DNA from 4 places in the Massilia paldalensis genome. Region 1 is predicted to be linked to each of the others. Evidence: predicted binding sites of a transcription regulator. Region 1 holds the regulator's gene; each other region holds the start of a gene.
The links. Region 1 encodes sigma-54, which starts transcription at its own class of promoters, with help from an activator protein. Its sites were predicted from a motif close to TGGCANGNAANCTGCTTT; they were not measured.
Positions count from the first base shown of each region.

Region 2: adh (aldehyde dehydrogenase) is a predicted target of sigma-54. The motif match lies at 2,299-2,316, and genes of this name have one in related genera.
Region 3: pqqA (pyrroloquinoline quinone precursor peptide PqqA) is a predicted target of sigma-54. The motif match lies at 1,208-1,225, and genes of this name have one in related genera.
Region 4: glnA (type I glutamate--ammonia ligase) is a predicted target of sigma-54. The motif match lies at 2,172-2,189, and genes of this name have one in related genera.

Region 1 covers NZ_JBJCIU010000003.1:832,816-837,412, forward strand. The annotation lists gene lptC (LPS export ABC transporter periplasmic protein LptC) at 1-532, shown strand, start outside; gene lptA (lipopolysaccharide transport periplasmic protein LptA) at 556-1,161, shown strand; gene lptB (LPS export ABC transporter ATP-binding protein) at 1,161-1,955, shown strand; gene ACI1V7_RS18455 (RNA polymerase factor sigma-54) at 1,958-3,442, shown strand; gene hpf (ribosome hibernation-promoting factor, HPF/YfiA family) at 3,561-3,923, shown strand; gene ACI1V7_RS18465 (enoyl-CoA hydratase/isomerase family protein) at 4,068-4,597, shown strand, end outside.
Region 2 covers NZ_JBJCIU010000020.1:1,433-6,029, forward strand. The annotation lists gene ACI1V7_RS28000 (porin) at 1-82, opposite strand, end outside; gene ACI1V7_RS28005 (DUF779 domain-containing protein) at 355-729, opposite strand; gene adh (aldehyde dehydrogenase) at 741-2,261, opposite strand; gene ACI1V7_RS28015 (TonB-dependent receptor family protein) at 2,473-4,597, shown strand, end outside.
Region 3 covers NZ_JBJCIU010000004.1:535,168-539,764, forward strand. The annotation lists gene ACI1V7_RS21775 (sugar porter family MFS transporter) at 1-921, opposite strand, end outside; gene pqqA (pyrroloquinoline quinone precursor peptide PqqA) at 1,310-1,384, shown strand; gene pqqB (pyrroloquinoline quinone biosynthesis protein PqqB) at 1,439-2,353, shown strand; gene pqqC (pyrroloquinoline-quinone synthase PqqC) at 2,350-3,042, shown strand; gene pqqD (pyrroloquinoline quinone biosynthesis peptide chaperone PqqD) at 3,057-3,317, shown strand; gene pqqE (pyrroloquinoline quinone biosynthesis protein PqqE) at 3,328-4,476, shown strand; gene ACI1V7_RS21805 (hypothetical protein) at 4,523-4,597, opposite strand, start outside.
Region 4 covers NZ_JBJCIU010000002.1:199,844-204,440, forward strand. The annotation lists gene ACI1V7_RS10710 (TAXI family TRAP transporter solute-binding subunit) at 4-1,359, shown strand; gene ACI1V7_RS10715 (rhodanese-like domain-containing protein) at 1,475-1,933, opposite strand; gene glnA (type I glutamate--ammonia ligase) at 2,257-3,672, shown strand; gene ACI1V7_RS10725 (DUF4124 domain-containing protein) at 3,844-4,374, shown strand; gene glnL (nitrogen regulation protein NR(II)) at 4,409-4,597, shown strand, end outside.

The sequences.
Region 1 (4,597 bases):
CTTCGCCTTCGGCAGCTTCTGGCTGGTGCAGGTGATGCAGGGCCAGGGCGACGATCCCACCCGCGTCAACGTGGGCGACGACCCGGACTACATCATCGACAACTTCAGCTTCGTGCGCATGTCGGTGGACGGCAAGCCGCGCTACGTGATCTCGGGCGAACGCCTGACGCACCGGCCGTCGACCAACACCTCGGAGATCGAGAACCCGGTCGTGCACAGCCTGGCGGCCGAGAAGCCGCCGATGACGATCACGGCCGACCACGCGCTCGTGAACCAGAACCAGAACCAGATCGACCTGACCGGCAACGTCGACATCCGGCGCCCGGCCAGCGGCACCGGCCAGCCGCTGCACATCCAGACCACGGCGATGACGTTCCTGCCGGACGAAGAGATCGCGAAGACCGACAAGCCGGTCAAGATGACGCTCGGCGGCGCGACGATCGATTCGATCGGCGCCACGGTCAACAACGCGACCCAGCAGGCCCAGCTCGGCCGGGGACGCACCGTCTATCCGCCGCGCCAGCCGCGCTGAAGCCCATTCACCTGAGGACAACCATGAACAAACTACTCGCCGCCGCCATCTGCCTGCTGGTGCCGCTGGCCGCCTCGGCCGAGAAGGCGGACGCGCTCAAGCCGATCACGATCGACTACAAGGACGCCCACGTCGACCAGGTCACGCAGAACTATGTCGCCACCGGCGACGTCGTCATCACGCGCGGCACCATGGTGCTGAAGTCGGACCGCGCCGAGGTCAAGGAAGCGCCGGACGGCTACCGCACCTTCATCCTGACCGCCGCGGCGGGCAAGGTGGCCACCTTCCGCCAGAAGCGCGACGGCGGCCCCGACCTGTGGGCCGAGGGCCAGGCCCAGCGCATCGAATACGACGAGCGCGCCGACCTGATCAAGCTGTTCTCCAAGGCCGAGATCCGCCAGCTCGAAGGCAAGAAGGTCACGCAGGAAATGGATAGCCCGTTCATCTCGTACGACAGCCGCAGGGAAGTGCTGGTGGGCCGCAACGATCCGAGCGGCGCCGACGTGCAGGGCAAGGGCCGCGGCAGCATCACGCTGGCGCCGCGCCGTAACCAGGCAGCCGCGGCGCCCGCCGCCGCCACGCCGGCCGCAGCGCCCGCGGCGAATGTCCCGGCCACGGAGAAGAAGTGATGGAGACGAGCACGGAAAACGCGGCCGTCGCCGGCAATAGCAGTACCGGCGCCGGCGGCAGCACCCTCGTCGTCAAGGGCCTGCAGAAGAGCTACGGCAAGCGCCTCGTCGTGCGCGACGTGTCGCTGCAGGTCGCCTGCGGCGAAGTGGTCGGCCTGCTGGGGCCCAACGGCGCGGGCAAGACGACCTCGTTCTACATGATCGTGGGCCTGGTGCCGTCCGATGCCGGCACCATCGACATCAACGGCGACGACGTCTCGAGCCTGCCGATCCACCGCCGCGCGCTGCTGGGCCTGTCGTACCTGCCGCAGGAAGCGTCGGTGTTCCGCAAGCTGACGGTCGAGGAAAACATCCGCGCCGTGCTGGAACTGCAGCGCGAGAACGGCAAGGCGCTGAGCAAGCAGCGCATCGCCGAGCGCCTCGACGAGCTGCTGAGCGAGCTGCAGATCGAGAAGCTGCGCGAGAGCCCGGCGCTGTCGCTGTCCGGCGGCGAGCGCCGCCGCGTGGAGATCGCGCGCGCGCTGGCGACCAACCCGCGCTTCGTGCTGCTGGACGAGCCGTTCGCCGGCGTCGACCCGATCGCCGTGATCGAGATCCAGCGCATCGTGCGCTTCCTGAAGGAGCGCGGGATCGGCGTGCTGATCACCGACCACAACGTGCGCGAGACGCTCGGCATCTGCGACCGCGCCTACATCATCAACCAGGGCGCAGTGCTCGCATCCGGCCGCCCCGACGACATCATCGCCAACGAATCCGTACGCCGCGTCTATCTGGGTGAACACTTCCGAATGTAGGTATGAAACAGACGCTGCAACTCAAGACTTCACAGCACCTTGCGCTCACGCCGCAGCTGCAGCAATCGATCCGCCTGCTGCAGTTGTCCACGCTGGAGCTGCACCAGGAGATCGAGCAGGTCCTGAGCGACAACCCGCTGCTGGAACGGCTCGACGATCCGCTCGACCGTTCCGTGCGCCTGCTGGCCGACGGCGCCATCAACAGCGCGCCGGCGCCGGCCGAGGCCCCCGCGCAGCAGGGCAGCGGCGAGGAAAACAAGGCCGCCGGCAGCGAAGGTGAAGGCGAGGGCGGCGGCAGCGACGATGCGCACGGCGGCGACGGCGATGCCGACTGGGGCGAGGGCCGCAGCGGCAACAGCGGCAGCGGCGCCGACGACGAGGATGGCCGCCCGCAGCTGGAAGCCAGTCCCGTCACGCTGCGCGAGCACCTGATGGAGCAGGTGCGCCTGTCGTGCTGCGCGCCGCGCGACTGCGCGCTGGTCGAGCTGGTGGTCGATGCGCTGGACGACAACGGCTACCTGGAAGAATCGCTGGACGACATCCACGCGCGCCTGCCGGAAGAGCTGGAGATCGATTTCGACGAGCTGCGCACGGCGCTCTCCCTCGTGCAGAGCCTGGAGCCTGCCGGCGTGGGCGCGCGCAGCGCGGCCGAGTGCCTGGCGCTGCAGATCCGGCGCATGCCGAACGTGCCCCTGGTGACGCGCCGCATGGCGCTGACCATCGTCGAAAAATACCTGACCTGGTTCGCCCAGCGCGAATTCAACAAGCTCAAGAAGGCGCTCGACTGCGACGACGAAGACCTGCGCGAGGCGCAGAGCGTGATCCGCCAGTGCAACCCGCATCCGGGCGCCGCGTTCGCATCGGACGTCTCCGACTTCGTCGTGCCGGACGTGATCGTGCGCCGCGCCAAGGATGGCTGGAGCGTGCAATTGAATCCCGAGGTCATGCCGCGCCTGCGCGTGAACAGCCTGTATGCGCAGGCCCTCAAGGGCGGCAAGTCCGAGACGCAACTGAATGCGCAGCTGCAGGAAGCGAAGTGGCTCATCAAGAACATGCGCCAGCGCTTCGACACGATCCTGCGCGTGGCCCAGGCCATCGTCGAGCGCCAGCGCAATTTTTTCTCCCATGGCGCCGTTGCCATGCGGCCCCTTGTTTTGCGCGAGATAGCTGATACACTAGGTCTACACGAGAGCACAATTTCTCGAGTCACAACTCAGAAATACATGCTGACCCCGCACGGCATGTTCGAGTTGAAGTATTTCTTCGGGAGCCATGTTGCCACCGAGGCGGGAGGAGAAGCATCCTCGACGGCAATCCGGGCTCTCATCGTGCAACTCACAGGAGCAGAAGACCCCAAGAACCCTTTATCCGACAGCAAGATCGCGGACATGTTGGGGGAGCAGGGAATGGTCATCGCGCGGCGCACCGTCGCCAAGTACCGAGAAGCCTTGAAGATCCCGCCCGTCAGCCTCCGCAAATCCTTGTAGCAAGTACTTGTCGTCGTTGGACGAGTCCTTGCGGCCAGTTCGTGTCAAAACGTTGCCACCTGCGCATGAAGCGCGGATGCGCGCGTGGTTGTGGCAGCGCCTCTTCAAAGGAGTGTGTATGAATCTCACCATCAGCGGACATCACCTCGATGTTACCCCGGCCATCCGAGAGTACGTACAGAACAAGCTCGAACGCATTACCCGCCATTTCGATCAAGTGATCGATACCCACGTCATCCTCTGCATCGACAACCTCACCGAGAAGGCCAAACGCCAGAAGGCGGAGATCAACTTGCGCGTCGCCGGCAAGATCCTCCATGTCGCCAGTGCCGCGCACGACTTGTATGCCGCGATCGACATGTTGATGGACCGGCTCGACCGCCAGGTCTTGAAGTACAAGCAGATGATGCAGGACTTCACGCACACGTCACCGAAACGCCTGCCCGACGCGGGCGACGACGCCGAGCCGGCCACGGCTTGATTCCATAACGGCAACGTGAACAAAGGGCGCATCGGCGCCCTTTTTGCTTTGACGGGCGCGCGCATGGCGTGGCGCGCAGGGCGGGCGGCAAGCCGTCCACCCTGCCGCTAGAATAAGGGTCTGATTAGTCGAATAACGAGACACATGACCGAATACGTACTGACCCGCGTCGCCAATGGCACCGGCATCATCACGCTGGACCGCCCCAAAGCCCTGAACTCGCTGTCGCTCGACATGGTGCGCGCGCTGGCGCAGGCCCTGCAGGCCTGGCGCGACGATGCCTCCGTCCACGCCGTCGTCATCCGCAGCAGCAGCGAGAAGGCGCTGTGCGCCGGCGGCGACATCCGGTTCTTCCACGAGGTCGGCCGCGCGACGCCGATGGGCGGCAGCGCGCTGCTCGAGGATTTCTTCACCGAGGAATACGCGCTCAACCACCTGATCCACTTCTATCCGAAGCCCTACGTCGCGCTGATGGACGGCGTCGTGATGGGCGGCGGCATGGGTATCGCCCAGGGCGGTCCCGGCTGCGGCCTGCGCATCGTGACGGAACGGACGAAGATGGCCATGCCCGAGGTGAACATCGGCCTGTTCCCGGACGTGGGCGGCAGCCACTTCCTGTCGCACGCGCCGGGCCGCCTGGGCCACTACCTGGGCCTGACCGGCGCCACCGTCGG
Region 2 (4,597 bases), on a different contig from region 1:
TCCAGTCGCCGGCCTTCAGCTCCACCGCGCCGGCCTGTTGAATGCACGCGGCCAGTGCAACCGCCAGGAATAGCTTCTTCATCGGTCTCCTCGCTTTCTTATTGAAGTATGCGCATCGGGTCGATGCAGCCAAGGCGCTGGCAAGTTGTATGCCTGAGCAGACCGAGGGGCCAGGCGCGGGAAGCGCGCCGTTACGCTGTTGAGAAACGGATCAGCCGGCGCATGCGCCTGTGCTTTTCCTGATCAGGCGCCTGCGTGACAGCAGCCTCATCATTCGCTCGATGGAAAAAAGAAGCGGTGGCCGAAGCCACCGCAAAGACCAGCCCATGACATTGCTGCGCGCCCGCCGTCCGCCTATGGACGCGCACCGTCCAGTTGGCGCCACTCCTCGTCACTGAACAGACGCGAGCGGACCAGGAAGCGGCGTCCGGTACCGTTATCGAGCGAAAACATGCCGCCGTTGCCGGCCACGACGTCGATGATCAGCTGTGTGTGCTGCCAATAGGCGAACTGCTCGGCCCCGATATAGAAGGGCGTGCCGTCCAGGTCGCCCAGATGGACGTCGTCGTCGCTCAGTCCGAATTCGCCGGCCGGATAGCACATGGGTGCGCTGCCGTCGCAGCAGCCGCCGGACTGGAAGAACATCAGCGGCCCGTAGCGCGCGCGCAGTTCACCGATGAAAGCCAGCGCCGCGTCCGTCGCCCTCACCCGTGGGATCGCATCCGCCATGCACGCCGCCGTCAGAAGAAGCCCAGCGCCTTCGGGCTGTAGCTGACCAGCAGGTTCTTCGTCTGCTGATAATGGTCCAGCATCATCTTGTGGTTCTCGCGCCCGATGCCGGACTGCTTGTAGCCGCCGAACGCCGCATGCGCCGGGTACAGGTGGTAGCAATTGGTCCAGACGCGTCCCGCCTGGATCGCCCTTCCGACACGGAAGGCGCGGCTGCCATCGCGCGTCCACAGGCCCGCGCCCAGGCCGTACAGCGTGTCGTTGGCGATGCGCAGCGCCTCCTCCTCGTCCTTGAAGGTCGTCACCGATACCACCGGCCCGAAGATCTCTTCCTGGAAGATGCGCATGCCGTTGTCGCCCTTGAACACGGTCGGCCGCACGTAATAGCCGCCGGCCAGTTCGCCCTCGTGCGTGGCGCGCTCGCCGCCGGCGAGCACCTCGGCGCCCTCCTGGCGGCCGATGTCGAGATAGGACAGGATCTTTTCCAGCTGCTCCTGCGAAGCCTGGGCGCCGATCATCGTGCCTTCGTCGAGGGGATTGCCGGCCTTGATTTGCGCCACGCGCGCCAGCGCGCGTTCCATGAAGCGCTCGTAGATCGACTCCTGCACCAGCACGCGCGACGGGCAGGTACAGACCTCGCCCTGGTTCAGCGCGAACATGGCGAAGCCTTCCAGACGTTTGTCGAGGAAGTCGTCGTCCGCATCCATCACGTCGGCAAAGAAGATGTTCGGCGACTTGCCGCCCAGCTCCAGCGTCACGGGGATCAGGTTCTGCGCGGCGTACTGCATGATCAGGCGGCCCGTTCCCGTCTCGCCCGTGAAGGCGATCTTGGCGATGCGCCGGCTCGATGCGAGGGGCTTGCCCGCCTCTAGGCCGAAGCCGTTGACGACGTTGACCACGCCCGGCGGCAGCAGGTCGGCGACCAGCTCGAGCAGCACCATGATCGATGCCGGCGTCTGCTCGGCCGGTTTCAGCACCACGCAATTGCCCGCGGCCAGCGCCGGTGCCAGCTTCCAGACGGCCATCAGGATGGGGAAGTTCCACGGGATGATCTGGCCGACCACGCCCAGCGGCTCGTGGAAATGGTAGGCATAGGTCTCGTGGTCGATAGTCGAGATCGCCCCCTCCTGCGTGCGGATGCAGCTGGCGAAATAGCGGAAGTGGTCGATCGCCAGCGGCAGGTCGGCCGCCATCGTCTCCCGGATCGGCTTGCCGTTGTCGATGGTCTCGGCCGTCGCGAGCGTGCGCAGGTTTTCCTCCATGCGGTCGGCGATCCGGTGCAGGATGTTGGCGCGCTCGGCCGGCGAGGTCTTGGCCCAGGCGTCCTTTGCCGCGTGGGCGGCGTCCAGCGCCAGCTCGATGTCTTCGCTCGTGGACCGCGCGACTTCGCAGAACGGCTGGCCCGTGATCGGCGTGACGTTGGCGAAGTAGTCGCCCTTGACGGGGGCGACGAACTTGCCGCCGATGTAGTTGTCGTAACGCTGGCGGAAGGGATTGGCGACGCCGAGCTTGCTGATGTCCGCGAGATTCATGTCGTCCTCTTTCTTTGGTTGTCGTTGTTCCTCCGCTGTCGCAAATGCCATGCCAGGAAGCGATGCCCGTGGATGCGATGCGGTGCTGCTGCATCCCCGGTACAGGTGATCCGAAACGGAACAACACCCCACACGTTTGCGCCCACGGACTGCAGACTTGCGGCGCGGCGGGTATATTGTTGACGGTTTACCCATACCCCTTGCTGGAGAAATGATGAAGTCCCCCCTGTTGCGCCTGAATGCCGTTGCCGCCCTGTTCGCCGCCGGCTCGGCATCCGCCGCTCCCGACCTGCCCGCGCAGCCCGTCCAGACGGGCGCACCGATTCCCGTCGTGGTCGTCAGCGGCAGCCGTGCCGAACACCTCAGCTTCGACCTGCCGGCCTCGGTCGACGTGGTCGATGCCGGCCGCATCGATGCCGCCCAGATGCGCGTGAACGTGTCCGAAGCGCTCAATGCCGTGCCCGGCGTGGTCGTGCAGAACCGCCAGAACTATGCGCAGGACCTGCAGATCTCCTCGCGCGGCTTCGGCGCGCGCTCGACCTTCGGCGTGCGCGGCGTGCGCCTGATCGCCGACGGCATCCCGGCCACCATGCCGGACGGCCAGGGCCAGGCCGCCACGTTCAACCTCGACATGGCCCAGCGCATCGAAGTGCTGCGCGGCCCCTTGTCCGCGCTGTACGGCAACCATGCGGGCGGCGTGATCCAGCTGTTCACCCGCGATCCCGAAGGCCGGCCCGACGTCGAAGTGGGCTACTCGGCCGGCAGCTACGGCACGCACAAGACCGATATCAACGCCGGCGGCAAGGAAGGCAAGTTCGGCTGGCTGCTCGACGCCTCGCGTTTCGACACGGACGGCTACCGCGCGCACAGCGCCGCCCGCCGCGACCAGGCCTATGCCAAGCTGACCTACGAACCGAACGCGGACAGCAAGCTGACCATCACCGCGAGCGGCCTGCGCCAGGACGACACCCAGGATCCGCTGGGCGTCAGCTGGACCACCTTCCAGCGCGACCCGCGCGCCGGCGAGATCGACACCACCGACACGGCGCGCCCGCAGCGCACCCTCGCCGACCGCTACGACACGCGCAAGAGCATCGACCACCAGCAGATCGGCCTGTCCTGGGACCAGCGCTTCGGCGACGACCGCCTGCGCCTGACCGTCTACGGCGGCAACCGCGAAGTCATCCAGTACCAGTCATTCTCGAAAGGCTTCCAGGCCCCGGCCAGCCATTCGGGCGGCGTGGTCGACTTCGACCGCGACTTCTACGGCATCGACGCCAACTGGACGATGTCGCGCCCGTTCGCGGACGGCACCCTGCGCACCGTCGTCGGCCTCGAGGCGGGCAAGTCGAAAGATGCGCGCCAGGGCTTCGAAAACTATATCGGCGACCGGTTCGGCGTGAAGGGCGCCCTGCGCCGCGACGAGGAAGACGACGTGCGCAACGTCGATCCCTACGTCCAGGTCGAATGGGAGCGCGGCCAATGGGTCTATACGGGCGGCCTGCGCCACAGCAGCGTGAAGTTCAGCGTCGACGACCATTACCTATCGAACGGCAACGACAGCGGCAGCGTCGACTACAGCCACACGACGCCGATGCTGGGCGTGCTGTACAAGGCGACGCCGCAACTGAACCTCTATGCGAGCGCGGCGCACGGCTTCGAGACACCCACGTTGAACGAGGTGTTCTATTCGGGCACCGGCGGCGGCTTCAACTACGACCTGGGCGCGGCCACCAGCACCCAGCTCGAGATCGGCGCCAAGGCGATGCCGACGCGCGACGTGCGCATCAATGCTGCGTTGTTCCAGGCGCGCACCCGCGACGAGCTGGTCGTCGATGCGTCCAGCGGCGGCCGCACCAGCTACCGCAACGCCAGCAAGACGCTGCGCCAGGGCGTCGAACTGTCGATCGATGCCGACCTGCGCGGCGGCTTCTCGGCCCGCGTCGCGGCCACGGTGCTGCGCGCCATCTACGACGAAGCCTTTGCCGGCGTGGCGGACGGCAACCGCCTGCCGGGCGTGCCGAACACGAGCCTGTTCGGCGAGCTGGCCTGGAAGAACGAGGACGGGCGCTGGGGCGCGGCGCTGGAAACCGTCGCCAACGGCAAGGTCCATCCCGACGATGCCAATACGGCGGTGCCGGCGCCCGGCTATGCGATCTTCAATGCGCGCGTGCAGGCCCGCCAGCAGATCGGCCCGTGGCGCCTGCGCGAATACGCGCGCGTGAACAATCTGTTCGACCGCACCTATGTCGGTTCCGTCATCGTGGGCGACAGCAACCGCCGCTACTACGAAGCGGCGCCGGACCGCAACTGGATGCTGGGCATGAGCGCGCAAT
Region 3 (4,597 bases), on a different contig from region 1:
CAGCGCCGCGTTCGTGCCCAGGCCCGTCGACTTCAGGATGATCGGCGTGAAGTACATGAAGGCGTTCACGCCCGTGAACTGGGCCACGAAGCCCAGGCCGATGCCGATCCACAGCAGCTTGCGGATCCAGGGCGTCGCCATCACGGCCGACCAGCCGACCTGGTCGTGCTCGATCTCGTTCAGCTTGACCATGTCGGCCATTTCCTTGTCGATCTGCTTGTCGCTCGACCGGATCTGTTGCAGCACGGCGCGCGCCTCCTCCATGCGGCCCTTGCTGGCCAGCCAGCGCGGCGACGCCGGCACGAACAGCATCCCGATGCCCAGCAGCACGCCCGGCACCGCGGCAATGCCGAGCATGTAGCGCCACACGTGCGGGGAATCGGACAGGTAGGCCAATAGCGCGTTGAGAATGTAGGCGATCAACTGGCCGCTGACGATCATCAATTCGTTCTGGCTGACGAGCCGGGCGCGGCGGCTGGGGCCGGCCATTTCGCCGATGAACACGGGCACCGTCGACGAAGCTCCGCCCACGGCCAGGCCCAGCACGAAGCGCATCGCGACCATGACGGCGACGGAGGGCGCCAGCGCCGTGCCCAGCACGCCGATCATGAACACGAGCGACAGGCCCAGCAGCGTCGTGCGGCGGCCATAGCGGTCGGAGAGCGTACCGGCCATCAGCGAGCCGAACGCGGCGCCGAACACGAGGGCCGAGGTCACGATGCCTTCCGTGACGGGGGTGAGGCCGAGGCCGCCGTTTGCGACCGGGGTGCTCATGAAGGGCAGCGCACCCGAGATGACGCCCGTGTCGTAGCCGAAGGCGAGCGCGCCCATGGTGGCGGCGAGCGCGACTTTGAAGACGAAGCGGCTTTCCTTCGTATCGGGCGGCGCCGTTACGGCGGCCGGCGTGGTAGTGGTAGACATCGATGCGTATCCTTTGGCTGGTGGACGGAACTGTCGCAAGACAGCGGGTCTCCTCCTTCTCGCCCAGGAACACGTCTGGAACACGATTGATTGCTTATATCGCAATAGCTTCGCTTTTCTTTCATGAAGGATACATCAACCCCATTTGCACGAATGTTTGGGAACGTACATAATTCACCATTCGACACCTTTTTTGCTGTGCCGGAAGCGTGTCAGTACGCGTCGGTCGTTGTTCAGTTTTGCCACACATGAAGGCCTGGACGGGCGGCGGCCGGGCGTCTGCCAGTGGCATGGTTATTGCGTGTTCCATATCGCCTACACCCTGCGTGGCTTTCCAGTAGAGTTACGTGTAGATGCATTCTTCCTCAACACTTCCAGGAGAACGACCATGAGCTGGACCAAGCCGCAATTCATCGACCGCCGTTTCGGTTTCGAAATCACGATGTACATCCTGAATCGCTGATATGCACGGTGTCGGCAATAATGACGCCATGTCCGGCACCGGCTGGCTCGCCCGATGAAGATTCTCGTCCTGGGCTCCGCCGCCGGTGGCGGTTTTCCGCAGTGGAATTGCAACTGTCGTAATTGTGCCGGGCTGCGCAACGGCACCCTCCGCGCCACGGCGCGCACGCAATCGTCGATTGCCGTGTCGTCCAACGGGCAGGACTGGGTGCTGATCAATGCCTCGCCCGATATCCTGACCCAGATCCGCGCCACCCCTGCCCTGCAGCCGGCACGCGCCGCGCGGGATACCGGCATTGCCGCCGTCATGCTGATGGATGCGCAGATCGACCATGTCACCGGCCTGCTGATGCTGCGCGAGGGGAAGACCCTGCCGCTGTACTGCACGGCGCCCGTGTGGAACGAACTCGAGCACGGACTGCCGCTGGCCTCCGTGCTGTCCCATTACTGCGGCGTGCACTGGCACGCATTGCCCGTCGACGGCAGCGCCGCGACGCAGGTGCCCGGCATCGATGGCATCCGCTTCACGCCGCTGGCCCTGCGCAGCAAGGCCCCGCCCTATTCCAAGCACCGCGAGCGGCCCGAGCCGGGGGACAATATCGGCCTGCTGATCGAGGACATCGCCAGCGGCCGCTCCGTGTTCTATGCGCCGGGACTCGGCGTCATCGAGCCGCACGTGGAGGCGGCGATGCAAGCGGCCGACTGCGTGCTGGTCGACGGCACGCTGTGGACGGCCGACGAGATGATCGCGCTGGGCCTGTCCAAGAAGATGGCGGCCGACATGGGCCACCTGCCGCTGTCGGGCGAAGGCGGCATGATCGAGGTGCTCGACCGCATCGGCGACCGGCGCAAGATCCTTATCCACATCAACAACACCAATCCGATCCTGGACGAAGACTCGCCCCAACGCGCGCAACTGGCGCGCCACGGCATCGAAGTCGCGTTCGACGGCATGGAGATCGTCCCATGACGCTTGCTGCACCCTGGAACCGCGAGGAATTCGAAGCGCAATTGCGCGCGCGCGGTGCCGGTTACCACATCCACCATCCGTTCAACGTCCGGATGAACGAGGGCCTGTTGCGGCCAGAACAGATTCGCGGCTGGGTCGCCAACCGCTTCTATTACCAGATCAACATTCCGCGCAAGGATGGCGCCATCATCGCCAATTGCCCGGACCGCGAGACGCGGCGCAAGTGGGTGCGGCGCATCCTCGACCACGACGGTACCGGCGAGGACGAAGGCGGCATCGAAGCCTGGGTGCGGCTGGGCGAAGCCGTCGGTCTCGGCCGCGACGAACTCTGGTCGCAGCGCCACGTGGTGCCGGGCGTGCGCTTCGCCGTCGACGCCTACGTGAATTTCGCGCGCCAGGTGCCGTGGCAGGAAGCCGTCTGTTCCTCGCTGACGGAAATGTTCGCGCCCAAGATCCACAAGGACCGGCTGGCCAACTGGCCCGTCCATTACGGCTGGATCGACCCGGCCGGCCTGCAGTATTTCCGCAGCCGCATCTCGCTGGCCGAACGCGACGTCGAACACGGCCTGCAGGTCACGCTGGACCATTTCACCACGCGCGCCCAGCAGGAACGCGCGCTCGAGATCCTGCAGTTCAAGCTCGACATCCTGTGGGCCATGCTCGACGCCATCGACAACGCCTACCCCTGACGGAAGATGCCATGATGACCGTTCCAGAAAAGCCCGCCTTGTCCCGCCTGTTCCGCATGCAGTGGGAAGAGGCGCAGAACAGCTACGTGCTGCTGTATCCCGAAGGCATGGTGAACCTGAACCAGAGCGCGGCCGAGATCCTCAAGCGCTGCGACGGCAAGCATTCCGTGCCGGACATGGTCGCCGAGCTCGAACAGGCGTTCGACCAGCGCGGCCTGCAGGACGACGTCGAGGAATTCCTGCGCGCGGCCAGCGAGCGCGGCTGGATCAGCTGAGGCCGCGACCATGAACGCGCCCCTACCTGCCGCCGTCACGCCGGCCATCGCGCCACCGCTGTGGCTGCTGGCCGAGCTGACCTACCGCTGCCCCCTGCACTGCCCGTTCTGCTTCAATCCCGTCGGCTATGCGAACGAGCGCGCCGAGCTGGACACGGCACAGTGGTTCGACGTGATGCGCCAGGCGCGCCAGCTCGGCGCGGCCCAGCTCGGCTTTTCGGGCGGCGAACCGCTGATGCGCGACGACCTCGAGGAACTCGTCGGCGAAGGCCGCCGGCTGGGGTTCTACACGAACCTGCTGACGTCCGGCATCGGCCTCACCGAGGCGCGTCTGGCGCGCATGAAGGAACTGGGCCTCGACCACATCCAGCTGTCGTTCCAGGATTCGACCCGGGAAATGAACGACTTCCTGTCGAGCACGAAGACCTTCGACCTGAAGTCGCGGGTCGCCCGCCTGATCAAGCAGTACGACTACCCGATGGTGCTGAACGTCGTGCTGCACCGCTTCAACCTCGACCACGTGGAGCGCATCATCGAGATGGCGCTCGACATGGGCGTGGAATACCTGGAGCTGGCCAACACGCAGTATTACGGCTGGGCGCTCGTCAACCGGGCGCAGCTGATGCCGACGCGCGAACAGCTGGCGCGCGCCGAGGCAACGGTCGAGGCATGCCGCGCGCGCATCGGCAACCGGATGCGCATCCTGTTCGTGGTGCCCGACTATTTCGAGGAACGTCCGAAGGCCTGCATGAACGGCTGGGGCTCCGTCTTCCTCGGCATTGCACCGGACGGCAGCGCCCTGCCCTGCCACGCGGCGCGCTCGCTGCCTGGGATCGCCTTCCCCAACGTGCGCGATACATCCTTGCGCGACATCTGGTACGCCAGCGGCGCCTTCAACCGCTACCGCGGCGATGCGTGGATGAAACCGCCCTGCCGCGATTGCAGCGAAAAACACCGGGACTTCGGCGGTTGCCGCTGCCAGGCCTATGCGATGACGGGGGACGCGGAGAATGCCGACCCCGTCTGCGCCAAATCGCCCAGCCATGGCGACGTGCACGCCATCGTGATGCATGCCCAACGCGCGCAGGCATTGCCGCAGGGTACACAGCCGATCCTGTTCCGCACCGACGCCAATTCACGCACGCTAAGCCCGAAATAGGCAGGGGCAGGCGCCGCGCCGCGCCTCACGTGCGTGGCCTGCCCCCTCAGGCCTTGCCGTCGCCCGTCCAGCCCGCCGTCCATGCCCGCCCCATCAGGCCGAGCGCCTGCTGGTGCGCGTC
Region 4 (4,597 bases), on a different contig from region 1:
CGCATGAACCGCCGGGTCCTGCGCAAGTTCAGCCTCGTCTCGCTGCGCGACCTGCTGGCCGCGTCGGCGCCCACCATCGTGCTGGTGCTGGCCGCCTGCGTGGTGGCCTATGTCGTGGTCGACCCGGCGCCGCCGCGGCGCGTGCTGCTGTCCACCGGCCAGGAGAACGGCGCCTACGAGGAATTCGGCAAGAAGTACGCGGCGATCCTCCAGCGCGAGGACATCCGGGTGACGCTGGAACGGTCGCTCGGGTCCGAGCAGAACCTGCAGCGCCTCGTCGACGGCCAGGCCGACGTCGCCTTCGTGCAGAGCGGTTCCACCAGCGAGGACGATGCGCAGCAGCGCGGCCTGGTCTCGCTGGGCAGCCTGTTCACCGAACCCGTGTGGTTATTCCTGCGCGACGGGGCAGGGAAAGGCAAGAAGGGCGACAACAGCGGCGTGCAGCGCCTCACGGACCTGAAGGGCCTGCGCATCAACCTGGGACCGGAAGGCACGGGCGTGCCCAAGCTGTTCCGCCAGGTGCTGGCCGTGAACGGCCTGGAAGCGAAGGACCTGCAGGTGTCGAGCCTGGAAAACACGCCGGCCACGGTGGAGCTGCTGGCCGGCCGCATCGACGGCCTCGTGTTCAGCTCCGCGCCGGAAGCCCCCTTGATCCAGATGCTGCTGCAGACGCCCGGCATCCGCCTGTTCGACTTCCGCCAGGCCGAAGCCTATACGCGGCGCCTGCCGTTCCTCACGCACGTCGTGCTGCCGCGCGGGATCGTCGACCTCGGCCGCGACATTCCGGCGCAGGACTTCCACCTGATCGCGCCGACGGCCACGCTGGTCGCGCGCGAGGACCTGCATCCGGCCCTCGTCGACCTGTTCGTCAAGGCGGCGATCGACATCCACGGCGGCGCCGGCTGGTTCCAGCAGCAGGGCCAGTTCCCGTCGCCGCGCTACACGGAGATCCCGGTGGCGAAGGAAGCGGCCAAGTACTACAAGGATGGCCCGCCTTTCCTGCAGCGCTACCTGTCGTTCTGGCTCGCCAACCTGTTCGACCGGCTATGGGTCGTGGTGGTGGCGCTGGCCGCGCTGATCATCCCGCTGTCGAAGATCGTGCCGCCGCTGTACGTGTGGCGGATCCGTTCGCGCGTGTACCGCTGGTACGGCCAGCTGCGCGCGGTGGAAGGGGAACTGGAACAGGTGCCGGCCGATGCGCCGGCCGCGCAGCGGGACGAGGTGCGCGCGGCGCTGCTGCGCCGCCTGGACGAGATCGAGGAGCGGGTGAACCACATCTCGATCCCGCTGGCCTATGCGGATGCGCTGTACGGCCTGCGCAGCCACATCAACTTCGTGCGCCAGCGCGTGCAGGCCTGACTACGTCGTCCCTGCGCAGGCAGGGACCCAATCTGGAGCAGCCGGCGGCGTTTGCAGAACTTGGGCCCTGCCTGCGCAGGGAGCCGTTTCCGGCAATGCCGGGAACGACGGCGTTTTACGCCCCCACCCAGGGCAACCCCGCCTTGCACCAGCCGCCCACCGTCTTGCGGTGTCCCTCGGCATCGCGGTCGCCCTCGAAGCCTTCCAGGATGTCGAACGCGTTCCGGTAGCCCAGTTCGGTCGCCACGCGGGCCGCGTGGCGCGAGCGCACGCCCGAGCGGCACAGGAACAGCACCACGTCGTCCTTGCCGGCGCTGGCCTGCAATTGTTCGGCGAAGTCGGGGTTCGGCGCACCACCGGGATACAGGCTCCATTGCACCGCGCCGTGGCGTTCGGCCGGGATGGCGGGGCGGCCGATCCAGTCGCGCTCCGCATTCGTGCGTACGTCGATCAGTTTCACGCGCGGATCGTCCTGCACCAGCGCATAGGCTTCGGCCGGCGTGACGGCACCGGCATACGGCTGGCCCGGTGCGCGCTCCCTGGCGGCGTCGAGAATGTCTTCGGTCTTGCTCATGATTCCTCCCAAATATCGGTATGGTGCAGACGGACGCACCATGGCGATCCGTCGGCGGCAGGGCTCGCACATTTGGTGCATGCCGCATCAACTTGGTGCATACTGCCTCGCTCGCACCGCGCCGGTGCGCTGGCGGTGGATTGCATCAATTCCGTGCACCCATGCTGGATCATTGATTTTAATGGGCAAATTCCAAGCCCACCAACGATTGATTAATGATTTGCTCATGGACAAATGCTGGCATAATTTCTGCTTAGTAGCATATGCGTTTGTCGCACGCCCCGTTGGCGTCGCCGACACCCCTTTTTCTTTAGGAGATACGAATGGCAAGGACCGCCGCAGATGTAATGCAGATGCTGAAGGACAACGAAGTGAAATTCGTTGATTTGCGTTTCGCCGATACCCGCGGTAAGGAACAGCACGTCACCGTTCCTATCTCGCATTTCGACGAAGACAAATTCGAATCCGGCCACGCCTTCGACGGCTCGTCGATCGCCGGCTGGAAAGGCATCGAAGCATCCGACATGCTGCTGATCCCGGACCCGAACACCGCCAATATCGACCCGTTCATGGAAGAGACCACGGTCTTCATGCAGTGCGACGTGATTGAACCGTCGGACGGCAAGGGCTACGACCGCGACCCGCGCTCGATCGCCAAGCGCGCCGAAGCCTACCTGAAGTCGTCGGGCATCGGCGACACCGCCTTCTTCGGCCCGGAGCCGGAATTCTTCATCTTCGACTCCGTCAAGTGGAAGGTCGAGATGGCCGGTTCGATGGTCAAGATCGATTCGGAAGAAGCATCCTGGTCGACCGACAAGGACTTCGAAGGCGGCAACAGCGGCCACCGTCCGACCGTCAAGGGTGGCTACTTCCCGGTCCCGCCGGTCGACAGCTTCCAGGACATGCGCTCGGAAATGTGCCTGATCCTCGAATCGCTGGGCATCCCGGTCGAAGTGCACCACCACGAAGTGGCCGGCGCCGGCCAGAACGAAATCGGCACCAAGTTCTCGACCCTGGTCGAGCGCGCCGACTGGACCCAGAACCTGAAATACGTCGTCTGGAACGTCGCCCACAGCTACGGCAAGACCGCCACCTTCATGCCGAAGCCGATGGCCGGCGACAACGGCTCGGGCATGCACGTGCACCAGTCGATCTGGAAGGACGGCAAGAACCTGTTCGCGGGCGACGGCTACGCCGGCCTGTCGGAAACGGCCCTGTACTACATCGGCGGCATCATCAAGCACGCCAAGGCCCTGAACGCGATCACCAACCCGGGCACCAACTCGTACAAGCGCCTGGTGCCGGGCTTCGAAGCCCCGGTCAAGCTGGCCTACTCGGCCCGCAACCGTTCGGCCTCGATCCGCATCCCGCACGTGGCGAACCCGAAGGGCCGCCGCATCGAGACCCGCTTCCCGGACCCGCTGGCCAACGTCTACCTGTGCTTCGCCGCGCTGCTGATGGCCGGCCTGGACGGCATCCAGAACAAGATCCACCCGGGCGAAGCCGCGACCAAGGACCTGTACCACCTGCCGCCGGAAGAAGACAAGCTGATCCCGACCGTGTGCGCCTCGCTGGAAGAAGCGCTGGAAGCCCTGGACAAGGACCGCGAGTTCCTGACCCGCGGCGGCGTGTTCAGCGACAGCATGATCGACGCCTACCTGGAACTGAAGATGGCGGAAGTCCAGCGCATGCGCATGACCCCGCACCCGGCCGAATTCGACATGTACTACTCGTCGTAATCGGCGGACATGCTGCGATGCCAAACTGTGATCGGGATGGCATCGGAGTGTATCCAGCTGGTAACATGAACGCGGGGAAGCCGGCTGGCCTCCTCGCGTTTTTTTATGCCGGTGCGGTATAGTCGTCGGGTTCCCAACCAGGCGCGATCGCGCCGCACCGACCCGATGCGAATGACAAGCAAGCGCTTCATGTTGCGCCCGGCCATCTTGCTGGCTGCCGTGCTGGCGATCCATCCCGGCGCCCATGCCGACGCCGTCTACAAATGCGTCGACAAGGAGGGAAGGGTGGAGTTCACCGACGTCAACAAGCCCGGCTGCAAGGCGCTGGACCTGCCCGGCTATATCCCGGCCCCCAGCACGCGCCCGGCCGTGCCGGCCCCCGCGGCCAGCGGCGGCAACACGATGCGCCAGGGCGCCGCCCGTCCGGCCGCCAGCAGCCCTGCCAACTTCCCGCGCGTGGACAGCTATGCCCAGCGCCAGCGCGACGACGACCGCCGCGACATCCTCAACGAGGAGTTGCGCGCCGAAGAGAAGAAGCTGGCGGAGCTGAAGGCCGTCTTCAACAACGGCGAGCCCGAGCGCCAGGGCAACGAGAAGAACTATGCCAAGTACCAGGAACGCGTGGCGCGCATGCGCGACGATATCGGCCGTTCGGAAAAGAACATCGAAGCGCTCAAGCGCGAAATCGGCAACATCCGCTGAAGGCGGCGACAACAAGAGGAAAACACGGCCTGCGATGAACGATTCCCTCCCTTCCCAAGAACGATTTGCAGGCCTCGACCTGCTGGCGTCCGCCGTGCTGGTGGTGGATGCCGAAGGCCTGGTGCGCTATGCCAACCCGGCCGCCGAGCACCTGCTCGAGATTTCCGTGAAGTCGCTGTCGCGCCAGCGCCTGGCCGGCCTGTTCACCAACGGCGACGCCCTG